Immundisolibacter sp.: one gene and its partner. Each later gene encodes a partner of the first gene's protein in a complex. Links are inferred from orthologs where the notes say so. Each region holds a gene or a part of one and is shown on either strand. Other genes may lie near its edges.

Evidence for each region.
Region 2: the proteins of mfd (region 1) and uvrA are in contact, whole or in part, in a crystal structure (PDB 4DFC), measured with the Escherichia coli proteins. The link is inferred for Immundisolibacter sp. from one-to-one orthologs.

What each region holds. Positions count from the first base shown.
Region 1 is NZ_JACIZD010000008.1:65,290-73,021, forward strand. The notes cover bases 2,674-6,724. They hold mfd (transcription-repair coupling factor), read left to right. Parts: upstream 2,674-3,041; coding sequence 3,042-6,524; downstream 6,525-6,724. Other genes in these bases: H5U26_RS10450 (uracil-DNA glycosylase), read right to left, coding at 2,674-2,995. Also shown: H5U26_RS10440 (peptide chain release factor 3), read right to left, coding at 39-1,622; rimI (ribosomal protein S18-alanine N-acetyltransferase), read right to left, coding at 1,698-2,189; more of H5U26_RS10450, read right to left, coding at 2,189-2,673; H5U26_RS10460 (TolC family outer membrane protein), read right to left, coding at 7,025-7,732. UniProt on the Escherichia coli protein: Couples transcription and DNA repair by recognizing RNA polymerase (RNAP) stalled at DNA lesions. Mediates ATP-dependent release of RNAP and its truncated transcript from the DNA, and recruitment of nucleotide excision repair machinery to the damaged site.
Region 2 is NZ_JACIZD010000021.1:2,050-8,258, reverse strand. The notes cover bases 1,203-4,639. They hold uvrA (excinuclease ABC subunit UvrA), read left to right. Parts: upstream 1,203-1,559; coding sequence 1,560-4,439; downstream 4,440-4,639. Other genes in these bases: H5U26_RS14065 (MFS transporter), read left to right, coding at 4,436-4,639; glcF (glycolate oxidase subunit GlcF), read right to left, coding at 1,203-1,332. Outside these bases: more of glcF, read right to left, coding at 115-1,202; more of H5U26_RS14065, read left to right, coding at 4,640-5,641; H5U26_RS14060 (glutathione S-transferase family protein), read left to right, coding at 5,694-6,209. UniProt on the Escherichia coli protein: The UvrABC repair system catalyzes the recognition and processing of DNA lesions. UvrA is an ATPase and a DNA-binding protein. A damage recognition complex composed of 2 UvrA and 2 UvrB subunits scans DNA for abnormalities.

The DNA of each region.
Region 1 (7,732 bases):
CGGCCCGGGGGCGGGCCTCCCACACGACACAAAGCCAATCAATGCTCGCGCGTGGCCAGGAAACGCAGCTCCGGCCAGCGCTCTTCGGTGAGGTTCAGGTTCACCCGGGTCGGCGCCAGGTACACCAGCTCGCCGTTGCCGTCGAGGGCCAGGTTGGCCTCCGCGCGGCGCTGGAATTCGTCGAGCTTCTTGGCGTCGTCGCCGTGTACCCAGCGGCAGGTGACGACGTTGACCGGCTCGAAGGTCGCCTCGACGCCGTACTCATGCTTCAGGCGATAGGCCGCCACTTCGAACTGCAGCACGCCGACCGCGCCCAGGATCAGATCGTTGTTGATCAGCGGCCGGAACAGCTGCGTGGCGCCCTCCTCCGACAATTGTTCCAGGCCCTTGAGCAGCGCCTTGCTGCGCAGCGGGTCGCGCAGCTGGGCGCGGCGGAACAGCTCCGGCGCGAAGTCCGGAATGCCCGTGTAGCGCAGGCTCTCGCCCTGCGTGAAGGTGTCGCCGATGCGCACCGTGCCGTGGTTGTGGATGCCCAGAATGTCACCGGCCACGGCCCGCTCGGCGCCTTCGCGCTCGCCGGCCATGAAAGTGATGGCGTTGGCCAGCTGCTGCTCGCGGCCGATGCGCACATGCTTGATGCGGATGCCGCGCTCGTAGGCGCCCGAGCAGACGCGAAAGAACGCCACCCGGTCGCGGTGCGCCGGGTCCATGTTCGCCTGGATCTTGAACACGAAACCGGTGAAAGCCGGCTCGTCGGGCTGCACTACGCGCTCCACCGCTGCCCGTGCGCCCGGCGAGGGCGCGTAGCGCACCACCGCGTCCAGCAGTTCCTGCACGCCGAAGTTGTGGATGGCGGAACCGAAGAACACCGGCGTCTGGCGGCCGGCGCGGTAGGCCTCGAGGTCAAAACTGGCGCTGGCGCCCTGCACCAGCTCGATCTCGTCGCGCAGCGCGGCAAGGTCCTGGGCGTCCAGGTGCTCCAGCAGCCGCGGGTCGTCCAGACCGTCCAGCAGCTCGCCGGCCACCGCGCGCTCGCCGTGGCGGGCACCGAACAACCGCACCTGACCCGTGATCAGGTCGACGATGCCTTTCAGGCGCTGGCCCATGCCGATCGGCCAGCTCACCGGCGCGCAGGCGATGCCCAGCACCGACTCGATCTCGTCGAGCAGCTCGACCGGCTCGCGGCCCTCGCGATCCAGCTTGTTCACGAAGGTGATGATCGGCGTGTCGCGCAGGCGGCACACCTCCATCAGCTTGATGGTGCGTTCCTCCACGCCACGGGCGGCGTCGATCACCATCAGGCAGGAGTCGACCGCCGTCAGCGTGCGGTAGGTGTCTTCCGAGAAATCGGCGTGGCCGGGCGTGTCCAGCAGGTTCATCACGCAGTCCCGGTACGGGAACTGCATCACCGACGAGGTCACGGAGATGCCGCGCTCCTTTTCGAGCGCCATCCAGTCCGAGGTGGCGTGGCGGGCGGCCTTGCGCGCCTTGACGGTGCCGGCCATCTGGATGGCGCCGCCGTACAGCAGCAGCTTTTCAGTCAGCGTGGTCTTGCCGGCATCCGGGTGCGAGATGATGGCGAAGGTGCGCCGCCGGGCGACTTCGGGGGTCAGTTCGGTCATGCAGGAATCAGCGCCGGCGGAAAGATCGCCGGCAAATCGGGCTCAGGGTTGCACTAGATGGGGACGAAGCAGCGCTCAGGCAATGTCCCGGGCGAGCTGGATGGCGTCTTCGCGCGGCTCGCCGGGCGCTGCCGGGTAGTAGGATTTTCGCACGCCGATGCGCCGGAACCCTAACGACTTGTAAAGCGCCCGCGCCGGCGTGTTCGACGGGCGCACTTCCAGGTACACCGTGTGCGCCTTGTAGCGGTCGGCCAGATCCAGGAAATGTTCCACCAGCAGGCGGCCGAGGCCCCGCCCCTGCCGCCCCGGCGCCACGCACACATTCAGCAGGTGCGCCTCGCCGGCGGCGATCGACAAGATGCCGTAGCCCGCCAGCTCGGCGTCGACTTCCAGCACCTGACACAGGTAGCCGACGCGCAGGCAGTCGCGAAAGATGCCCTCCGACCACGCCTGAACCGCCGGGTAGGCCTGTTTCTCGATGGCCGCCACGGCCGGCACGTCGACGGCCGCCATGGCCCGCACCGCGATGACGCCGCCGGCGTCCGGGTCGGGCAGCCGCGCGGCCATCAGGCGGGCTGCCCGCTGCGCTGGCGATAAACGTCCTGCGCCAGGCACAGGTCGTCCCAGGACTTGCGCTTCTCCAGCGGCGAGCGCAGCAGATAGGCCGGGTGGTACGTCACCACGACGGGCAGGTCCGTGCCCCGCCACTGCCACACCTTGCCGCGCAGCCGGTTCATCGGCTCCTCGGTGCCCAGCAGGTTGTGGGCCGCCACCTTGCCGACGGCCAGGATGAGCTTCGGATGGATCAACGCGATCTGCCGCTCCAGGTAGCCCGCACAGGCGCCCGCCTCGTCCGGCGCCGGGTCGCGATTGTCCGGCGGTCGGCATTTGACGATGTTGGTGATGTAGACGCCGCGCTGGCGGCTCAGGCCCACCGCCCGCAGCATGGCGTCGAGCAGCTTGCCGGCACGCCCGACGAAGGGTTCGCCGGTCGCGTCCTCATCGGCGCCCGGCGCCTCGCCGACGATCAACCAGTCCGCGCGAGGATCACCCACGCCCGGCACGGTGTTGGTGCGCGTGCGGCTCAGGCCGCAGGCGGTGCAGGCAGCGATCTGCGCGATCAGCCGCGGCCAGGCAAGCGCGGGGTCTGCGGGTGGAAGAGTCGAAACCGCTGGATGGGACGCGACTGGCGTCGCCGCCAGGGCCTGCGTGCTTGCCGCTGGCGCTGTGAACGGCTGCGACGTTTCCGCCAGCACGGCCACGGTCGGCGCCGCGACCGATGCGTCCGGCACAATCCCGTCCGCCACACGCCGCGCGTAGCGCATCACGCCGAGCGCATCCAGATAGCGGGCCTGACGGGGACTGACGGGCATGCAGTAAAACCGGGGTGACAACGGCGCTGCCTATAATACCGGCTGCATGAGTACCGCCCTGCCCATCGGCCCCGCCGTTCCCGCCCCCCTGCTGCGTCCGCCCCTGCCCGCCAGGGCCGGCGAGCGGCGCGACTGGAGCGGCCTTGCCGGCGCCAGTCAGGCGCTGGCGCTGGCCGAAGCGGCGCGCACCGCAAGCGGCCCGCTGCTGGTGGTGGTGGCCGACACGCCGGCGGCCGAGCGCCTGGCGCGCGAAATCCCGTTCTTTGCCGGCGCCGATCTGCCGGTGCTGACGTTCCCGGACTGGGAAACGCTGCCCTACGACGCCTTCTCGCCCTACCAGGATCTGGTTTCCGAGCGCCTGGCGGTGCTGCACCGCCTGCCCGGCCTGCGCGCCGGGGTGGTGATCGTGCCCATCGCCACGCTGATGCAGCGCCTGGCGCCGCAGGCGTATCTGGACGCCTACAGCCTGCGCCTGGCGCGCGGCGACCGGCTGGATCTGACGCAGATGCGCGAACGCCTGATCCGCGCCGGCTACACGGCGGTCAACCAGGTCATGGAGCACGGCGAGTTCGCGGTGCGCGGCGGGCTGCTGGACCTGTTCCCGATGGGCAGCGAGTGGCCGTTCCGGGTCGAGCTGTTCGACGACGAGGTCGAATCCATCCGCCGCTTCGACCCGGACAGCCAGCGCTCGCAGGACAGCCTGCCCGGCGTGGACCTGCTGCCGGGGCGCGAGTTTCCGGTCAACCCGCCGGCCATCGAGCGCTTCTACCAGCGCTACATGCAGGTGTTCGAGGCCAACCCCGCGCGCTCGGCCCTGTACCGGGAGCTGCAGGCCGGTCGCCCGCCGGCCGGCATCGAGTTCTACATGCCGCTGTTTTTCGAGGCGACGGCCACGCTGTTCGACTACCTGCCGGCGGGCGCCACCATCGCCTGGCAGGAAGGCTGCCTGGCAGCCGGCGATGCCTTCTGGGGCACGGTGCGCGAGCGCTTCGAGGCGCGCAGCCTGGTGCGCGATTACCCGCCGCTGCCGCCGGCCGAGCTGTACCTGGAGCCGGGTGCCGTGTTCGCCGCCTTCAAGCGCTTTGCGCAGATCGCGCTGCGCGAGGCGGCGGACGACCACGCCCTGCCGATCGGCAAACCACCGGCCTTGCCGGTGGACAGCCGCGCCGCCCGGCCGCTGGCAGCGCTGCAGGACTTCGTCGCCGGCTTCGAGGGCCGCACGCTGATCGCCGCCGAAAGCCTGGGCCGGCGCGAGACCCTGCGCGAGATGCTGCAACGCCAGCACATCGGCGTGCAGGTGGTGGACGACTGGGCGCAGTTCATCGCCAGCGACGCGCCGCTGGCGATCGCCGTGGCGCCGGTGGACGAAGGCCTGCTGCTGCCACAGGCCGGCGTCGCCATCGTCGCCGAGAGCCAGATCTACGGCGAGCACGTGGTGCAACAGCGCCGCCGCGACAAGCGCGAGACCGACCCCGAGGCGGTCATCCGCAACCTGACCGAGCTGGCGGCCGGCGATCCGGTGGTGCACATCGAGCACGGCGTGGGGCGCTACCTGGGCCTCGAAACGCTGGAGGTCGGCGGCGGCAGCGGCGAGTACCTGGCCATCGAATACGCCGACCGGGCCAAGATTTACGTGCCCGTCGGCAGTCTGGAACTGGTCCACCGCTATACCGGCGCCGACGCCGCCCACGCGCCGCTGCACAAACTCGGCAGCGGCGACTGGCAGCGCGCCCAACGCAAGGCGCGCGAGCAGGTGCGCGACGCGGCGGCCGAGCTGCTGGCCATCTACGCCAAGCGCGCCGCCCGCGGCGGCCACGCCATCCCGCTGCCGGACGACTACGCGCGCTTCGCGGCCAGCTTTCCGTTCGAGGAAACCCCGGATCAGGCGCGCGCCATCAGCGAGGTGCTGGCCGATATCGCCAGTGACAAACCCATGGACCGCGTGGTCTGCGGCGATGTGGGCTTCGGCAAGACCGAGGTCGCCATGCGCGCCGCCTTCGTGGCCGCCCACGCCGGCCAGCAGGTGGCGGTGCTGGTGCCGACCACGCTGCTGGCGCAGCAGCACGCCGAATCATTCAAGAACCGCATGGCCGACTGGCCGCTGCGCGTGGCGGCGCTGACGCGCTTCGAGTCCAAACAGGAACAGCAGCAGATCCTGACCGATCTGGCCGCGGGCAAGCTCGACATCGTCATCGGCACCCACCGGCTGCTGCAAAAGGACGTCAAGTTCCAGCGCCTGGGACTGCTGATCATCGACGAGGAACACCGCTTCGGCGTCAAGCAGAAAGAGGCCTTCAAGGCCCTGCGCGCCGAAGTCGACGTGCTGACCCTGACCGCCACGCCGATTCCGCGCACGCTGAGCCTGGCCATGTCCGGCCTGCGCGACCTGTCGATCATTGCCACCCCGCCGCCGCGGCGCATGGCGGTCAAGACCTTCGTGCGGCCCTTCGATGCCGAGCTGGTGCGCGAGGCCTGCCTGCGCGAGTTCAAGCGCGGCGGGCAGGTGTATTTCCTGCACAACAAGGTCGAGACCATCGAGCGCGTGGCCCACGACCTGGCCCGGCTGCTGCCGGAAGCGACCCTGCGCGTGGGCCACGGCCAGCTGCCGGAGCGCGAGCTCGAACACATCATGGCGGACTTCCACCACCGCCGCTTCAACCTGCTGGTGTGCAGCACCATCATCGAGAGCGGCATCGACGTGCCGACCGCCAACACCATCATCATCGACCGCGCCGACACCCTGGGCCTGGCCCAGCTGCACCAGCTGCGCGGCCGGGTCGGGCGCTCGCACCACCAGGCCTATGCCTACCTGCTGGTGCCCAGCCGCGACTCGCTCAAGGGCGATGCCCTAAAGCGCCTGGAGGCCATCGAGTCCCTGGGCGAACTGGGCATCGGCTTCACGCTGGCCAGCCACGACATGGAAATCCGCGGCGCCGGCGAGTTGCTGGGCGATGAGCAGAGCGGCCACATCCAGGAGATCGGCTTCACGCTGTTCAACGAGCTGCTCGAGCGGGCCGTGCGCGACATCCGCGCCGGACGCGCGCCGGACTTCGATGCCGCCGTGCGGCACGAGCTGGACATCAACCTGGGCGCCGCGGCACTGCTGCCGACCGACTACGTGGCCGACGTGCACCAGCGCCTGGTGCTGTACAAGCGCATCGCCAGTGCGCCGGACCTGCCGGCACTGGAAGAACTGCAGGTGGAACTGGTGGACCGCTTCGGCGCGCTGCCGGCACCGACCGCGCTGCTGTTTGCGCAGGCGCGGCTGCGGCTGTTGGCAAGACAACTGGGCGTGACCGCCATCACTGGCGGCGAGAACGGCTTCAGCATCAGCCTGGTCGAGCAGCCGGCGATCGACGTCGACGCCTTGCTCAAGCTGATCCGCAACGAACCCAAGGTTTATCGCTTCGACGGCCGCAGCAAGCTCACGGTGACCCAGCCGACCGCCACCGCGCCGGCGCGTCTGGAAGCGGTGGAAAAACTGCTGCTGCGCTTGAGTCCGCGGGCCGCCGTTCAGGCCGGGGCATAAGCGGCACCCCTGGTGGGAGCGGCGACCCCGCCGCGAGTCCCCAGCTCAACCATTCGGCCCGAGGGCGGGCCTCCCACAGCTCAAGCACAGCTGGGAAAGCAGCCAACCTGTGTGGAAGCCCTACCCCTGAGGGAGCAGCAACCCCGTGGGAGCGGCGCCCTCGCCGCGAATCCCCAGCTCAACCATTCGGCCCGAGGGCGGGCCTCCCACAGCTGAAGCACAGCTGGGAAAGCAGCCAACCTGTGTGGAAGCACCACCCCTGAGGGAGCAGCAACCCCGTGGGAGCGGCGACCCCGCCGCGAATCCTCAGCTCAACCATTCGGCCCGAGGGCGGGCCTCCCACAGCTGAAGCACAGATGTGGAAGCAGCCAACCAGTGTGGAAGCCCTACCCCTGAGGGAGCAGCAACCCCGTGGGAGCGGCGCCCCCGCCGCGAATCCCCAGCTCAACCATTCGGCCCGAGGCCGGGCCTCCCACAGCCGGGACAGGTAGCCCAGGCGATCAGCTGCCGTCCTTCGGTTCCTCGCCGACGAACTCCGGCGGCGTCACACCCAGGGTGCCCAGCAACTGGCCCTTGCTGCCGAAGATGCGGTAGTGGGCGTACAGCACGCGGTACTTGCCGTCGATGTAATTGGACTCGGCGACGAAGCGCTCGTTTTCCGTATCCAGCAAGTCGAGCAGCGTGCGCTGGCCGATGTTGAACTGCTTCAGGTAGGCGGTCCGCGTCAAATTGGCAGCATCGGCGTGCTGGCGCAGCAGATCCAGCCGAGTCTGGGCGGTCAGGAGGTCGTTCCAGGACAGGCTGGCCTCCTCGATCACCTGGTCCTCGGCACGGTCACGGATGTCCTTCGCCTCGGTGATGCGATGGGCGGTCGAGCGCTTGCGCGCCAGGTCCGCGCCACCGCGATAGATGTTGTAGTTCATCCGCACCATGGCGATCAGGTCTTCGTCCGCACCGCGCACACCGTCGATGTTTTTGTTGTGGCTGGCGCCCAGTTCAAGATCGAAACGAGGGAAATCATTGGACCGTGCCTGCTCGTGCTGGGCCGTGGTGGCGTCGATGTCGGCCACCGCCGACAGCAGCGTCGGATGAGTTTCCCGCGCCTCGCCCACCAGGCCTTGCAGATCGGCCGGCATCTTGTCGGCCGGCGCGGTCGGCAGGGTCAGATCGGTCGGCATTTCCCCGACAACCCGCATGTAGGCAATCTC
Region 2 (6,209 bases), on another replicon or contig:
TGAGAGATACCGCCTAGCCGTTCCATCGTGCAGGCCCACTCGGGGCGGCGCCCTCCGTGTCCCGGCCACAATTCCGGAAAGGTTCATCAAGCCAGCAACGCGCGATTTGTTCGATCAGTCCGCCGGATCGAACAGCTCGATCCAGTGGCGCACCGACACCGGCGCCCTGCCCTGCAGATGGCTCAGGCAGCCGATGTTGGCGGTGACGATCAGCTGCGGCGCGCCGGCAGCCAGGTTGGCCAGTTTGCGGCCACGCAGTTCGTGCGACAGCTCAGGCTGCAGCAGCGCATAGGTGCCGGCCGCCCCGCAGCAGATGTGCCCGTCTGCCACCGGCTGCAGTTCGAAGCCTGCCCGGCGCAGCAGGCCCTCCACCACGCCGCCCAGGCGCTGGCCGTGTTGCAGCGTGCAGGGGCTCTGGAAGGCGATGCGCCGCGGCGCGCCGGGGGCCGGCGTGAGGAGCGATAGGTCTTCGGCGGCGAGCACTTGCGACAGGTCCCGCGCGCAGTCGGCAATTTTCTGCGCACGCTCGGCGTAAGCCGGATCATCGGCCAGCAGGCGGCCGTAGTCCTTGACCTGCACCGCGCAGCCGCTGGCGGTGACCACGATGGCTTCCGCGCCGGCTTGCAGCTGCGGCCACCAGGCGTCGATGTTGCGGCGCATGAAATCCCGCGCCTCGTCGGTGGCGGTCAGGTGGTGGCTGAGCGCGCCGCAGCAGCCGCTGCTGGCGATGACATCCAGTTGAATGCCGAGCCGATCCAGCACGCGCGCGGTGGCGGCGTTGATGCGCGGGTCGAGCGCGTCCTGCACGCAGCCGGCCAGCAGCAGCATGCGCCGCGCGTGGCGGCTGGTCGGCCGTGGCCCGGCTGCGCGGGCCGGCGGAATAAGGGCTTTCAGGCTGGCCGGCAACAGCGGGCGCGCCAGTCTGCCGAGTCCCAGCACGGCCGCAAAGCGGCCGGCGTGCGGCAAAACCAGGCGCAGACCCCAGCGCACAAGGCGCTCGCCGGGGCGGCGCGGCGCCGCCTGTTCGGCGACTTCGCGGCCGTAGTCCAACACGCGGCCGTACTCCACGCCCGCCGGGCAGGTGGTCTCGCAGGCGCGGCAGCTCAGGCAGCGATCAAGGTGCGTGCGCAGGCTGGGCGCGACCACGCCGGTCTCGATGGCGTCCTTGATCTGGTAGATGCGACCGCGCGGGCCGTCGAGCTCGTCGCGGCGAATCTGAAACGTCGGGCAGGTGACGTTGCAGAAGCCGCAGTGCACGCACTTGCGCACGATGCGCTCGACGGCGGCGCCCTCGGCGGTGGTACGCACGTGGTGCGGAAATTGCGTCTGCATGGAATCCCCCGCTGAGTCTGGCGCCGCCAGAAGGCCCGACGGCGCGTAGCCGCGAACCTTAGGGGGAAGCGCGGAACAAATCCATCCCGGAGTTCGCGGCGCCCGGCAGCGGTGAAAAGCAGTGCAGGAGCGCAGCTGTGCTGCGCGATGCTTCGTACTTTGCGCCGTGCTTCGCACGCCCCGTACCATGGCCGGTTTGCAGCCGCCGCCCGTCGCAAGCCCACATCATGAGCAGCATTCCCGAAGGCCAGCCCGCCATCCGCATCCGCGGCGCGCGCACCCACAACCTGAAGAACATCGACCTCGATCTGCCACGCGACAAGCTGACGGTCATCACCGGCCCGTCGGGGTCCGGCAAGTCCTCGCTGGCCTTCGACACGCTGTACGCGGAGGGCCAGCGCCGCTACGTGGAATCGTTGTCCGCCTACGCGCGCCAGTTCCTGTCGGTGATGGAAAAGCCGGACGTCGATCACATCGAGGGCCTGTCGCCGGCCATCTCGATCGAGCAGAAATCGACCTCCCACAACCCGCGCTCGACGGTCGGCACCATCACCGAGATTTACGACTACCTGCGCCTGCTGTACGCCCGCGTCGGCGAGCCGCAGTGCCCGGAGCACGGCGTGGTGCTGCGCGCGCAGACGGTCAGCCAGATGGTCGACACGCTGCTGGCGCTGCCCGAGGAAACGCGCGTCATGCTGCTGGCGCCGGTGGTCGCCGGGCGCAAGGGCGAGCACGCGCAGTTGATCGAGGGCCTGCGCGGGCGCGGCTACGTGCGGGCGCGCATCGACGGCGAGCTGGTGGAACTCGACCAGGCGCCGCCGCTGGATGGCAAGCGCAAGCACAACGTGGAGGTGGTGGTCGACCGGCTGCGCCTGCGCCCGGACGCGCAAAGCCGCCTGGCCGATTCGCTGGAAGCGGCGCTGGCGCTCGGCGACGGCATCGTCAAGGTGGCGTTTCTGGACCAGGACACGGCCGAGCTGCTGTTCTCGGCCCGCTTTGCCTGCCCGCACTGCGGCTACTCGCTGGCGGAGCTCGAACCGCGCCTGTTCTCGTTCAACAACCCGGCCGGCGCCTGTCCGGAGTGCGACGGCCTGGGGGTGGCGCAGTTCTTCGACCCGCAGCGCATCGTCGCCGATCCGAGCCTCAGCCTGGCCGCCGGCGCCATTCCCGGCTGGGACCGGCGCAATGCCTATTACATGCACATCCTGCAGGGCCTGGCCCGGCACTACGGCTTCGACATCGAAACGCCGTTCGAGGAACTGGCGCAGCTGCACCAGCAGGCGATCCTGTTCGGCAGCGGCGAGGAGCAAATCAACTTCACCTACGCCGGCCCGGACGGGCGCGGCAAGCGCAAGCGGCACGCCTTCGAAGGCATCGTCAACAACTTTGCCCGTCGCTACCGCGAGACCGACTCGAATGCCGTGCGCGAGCACCTGTCGCGCTTTCTGGGCAACCGGCTGTGCACCGCCTGTGGCGGCAGCCGGCTGCGGCGCGAGGCGCGCCACGTCTACATCGCCGGCCGGCCGCTGCCGGAGCTGGTGGTGCTGCCGGTGGGCCAGGCGCGGGCGTTTTTCAGCACGCTGGAACTGCCCGGCGCACGCGGCACCATCGCCCAGAAGATCCTGCGCGAGATCGAGGCCCGGCTGGGCTTTCTGGTCAACGTCGGCCTCGACTACCTGACCCTGGCCCGCTCGGCCGACACCCTGTCCGGCGGCGAAGCGCAGCGCATCCGCCTGGCCAGCCAGATCGGCGCCGGCCTGGTCGGCGTGCTGTACGTGCTGGACGAGCCGTCCATCGGCCTGCACCAGCGCGACAACCAGCGCCTGCTGTCCACGCTCACCTACCTTCGCGATCTGGGCAACACGGTGATCGTGATCGAGCATGACGAGGATGCCATGCGCCTGGCCGACCACCTGGTCGACATCGGCCCCGGCGCCGGCGTGCACGGCGGCTACATCATTGCCGAGGGCACGCCGGCCCAGATCATCGCCAACCCGGATTCGGTCACCGGCCAGTACCTGTCCGGCAAGCGCGCCATTGCCCTGCCGGCCACGCGCACGCCGCCCGACCCGCAGCGGGTTCTGCGCATCGAGGGCGCCAGCGGCAACAACCTGCGGGACGTGACGGTGGAAATCCCGCTCGGCCTGCTGACCTGCATCACCGGCGTGTCCGGCTCCGGCAAGTCCACGCTGATCAACGAGACGCTGTACAAGGCGGTGGCGCAGAAGCTGAACCAGGCGCGCGACGAGCCGGCCCCGTATCAGGCCATCCACGGCCTGGAACAGATCGACAAGGTGGTCAACATCGACCAAAGCCCGATCGGCAGAACACCCCGTTCGAATCCGGCCACTTACACCGGACTTTTCACGCCGATCCGCGAACTGATGGCCGGCACGCCGGAGGCGCGCGCCCGCGCCTACGGGCCGGGGCGTTTCAGCTTCAACGTGGCCGGTGGCCGCTGCGAGGCCTGCCAGGGCGACGGCATGCTCAAGGTCGAGATGCACTTCCTGGCCGACATTTACGTGCCGTGTGACATATGTCACGGCCAGCGCTACAACCGCGAGACTCTGGAGATTCAATACAAGGGCAGGAACATCCACCAGATTCTGGACATGACCATCGAACAGGCGGGCGAGTTCTTCAGCGCCGTGCCCATCGTCAAGCGCAAGCTCGACACGCTCAGCGCCGTCGGCCTGGGTTACGTGCGTCTGGGTCAGGCCGCCACCACCCTGTCCGGCGGCGAGGCGCAGCGCGTCAAGCTGTCGCGCGAACTATCCAAGCGCGACACCGGTCGCACTCTGTACATCCTGGACGAACCGACCACCGGCCTGCACTTCCAGGACATCGAGCTGCTGCTGGGCGTGCTCACGCGCCTGCGCGACGACGGCAACACGCTGGTGGTGATCGAGCACAACCTGGACGTGATCAAGACCGCCGACTGGCTGATCGATCTTGGCCCCGAGGGCGGCAGCGGCGGCGGCCAGATCCTGGCCTGCGGCACACCGGAAGACCTGGCGCTGGAACCGCACTCGCACACCGGGCGCTTTCTGGCGCCGCTGCTGGCGCGGCAGGCCAAAACATCCCAACGAGGCAAACGCAGCGCGTGAGCCCGACCCTCCCGGCCGGCGCCCCACTGCGCCCGCTGCAACGCGCCCTGGTCTACGCCAGCGCGTTTTTCGGCATCACCACCGAGTCGCTGATCGGCATGCTGCTGCCGCTGTGGGCACTCGACCGCGGCCTGCCACCGGCACAACTGGGCATTGCGGTGGCGCTGGCCTCGCTCAGCCCGCTGCTGCTGGCGGTGCCGGCGGGCGCGCTGTGCGACCGCTACGGCGACCGGCGAATCATGCTGTGGGCGGGTCTCGGCGCCGGCCTGACGGCGGCCCTGTATCCGCTGGCCGGCGGCTTCCTGAGCGCCTGTGGCCTGCAGTTGCTGGGCGGACTGGCGCGCAGCATGAGCTGGCTGTCGGCGCAGTCCTACGCCATCCGCGCCACGCCAACCGGCGAGCGCAACAGCTTCATGGGCCGATTTTCCTTTGCCGGCAGCATCGGCATGTTGCTGGCGCCGCTGGCGGCCGGCGCGCTGGTCAGCTGGCAGGGCTTGGGCGCCGGTTTCCTGCTGATGGCCATGTGGGGCGGACTGCTGACGCTGGTGGCCCTGCCCCTGCCCGACATCCGCGAACACGAGCGCGTCGGCACGCTGTGGCAGGTGACCGGCGGCGCCTATCGACAGGCCTTGCCGCTGCTGTGGCAGGCGCCGCTGCTGATCGTCATGCTGCTCACCCTGCTGCGGCTGTCGTCAGCCGCCGTCAATGCGTCGTTCTACCCGGTGCACCTGGACCAGATCGGCTTCTCGGCGGCGCGCATCGGCTTCATGTTTGCCTGCATCAATGGGGCGGTTTCGGTCGGTTCGCTCATGGCCGCACAGCTCATCCGGCGCAGTTCCATGACCGCGGTACTGTTCGGGTCCATCGTGCTGGCCACCTTGTCCATCAGCGCGGTACCGCTCGTAACCGCCCCGCTCGCGGTCGGGCTGCTGAGCGCCCTGCATGGCCTGGGCCTGGGCCTCAGCCTGCCGACGCTGCTGGCCGCCATCGGCCGTCAGACCGCCCCCAGCCAGCGCGGGCTGGTAATCGGCCTGCGCACGCTGTTCAACCGGCTGGGCTACTTCGCCGTGCCGGTGCTGCTGGGCGGGCTGGTGCACGGGCTGGGCCTGAAGGGCGCGTTTCTGGCCACCGGCGCGCTGCTGCTGGCGGGCCTGGCCGGCACCTACGCCTACCTGCGCCGCAGTCGCCTCACGTACGATTGATCGCCGCACGCAACACGGCGGCGCCATTCACCCACCCGAGGAGAGCCTTGTCATGACCGTCGTATTCGGTGCCCCGATTTCCCCGTTCGTGCGCAAGGTGCGCGTCGCGCTGGCGGAAAAGAACATCCCGTACGAGCTGAATCCGGTGTTCCCAGGCAGCGACGACCCCGAGTTCCGGGCCCTGAGCCCGTTCGGCAAGGTGCCGGCCTTTCGCGACGAGCACGTCGGCCTGGCCGATTCGAGCGTGATCTGCGCCTACATCGAGAAACGCTACCCGACGCCGGCCCTGCTGCCGGCCGACCCGGCCGCCTACGCCACCGCACTGTGGCTGGAGGAGTACGCCGACAGCAAGCTGTTCCATGTCTGCACCGAGGGTGTGTTCTTCGAGCGCATCGTCAAGAGCAAGCTGCGCGGCCTGCCGGTGGACGAGGCCAAGGTCGCCGCCGCCCTGCACGAACTGCCGGCGGTGTGCGGCTACCTCGAACAGCAGATCACCACCGGTGCCCTGGGTGGCAAGACGCTGACGCTGGGCGACATAGCGGTCGCGACACAGTTCGTGAACCTGCAA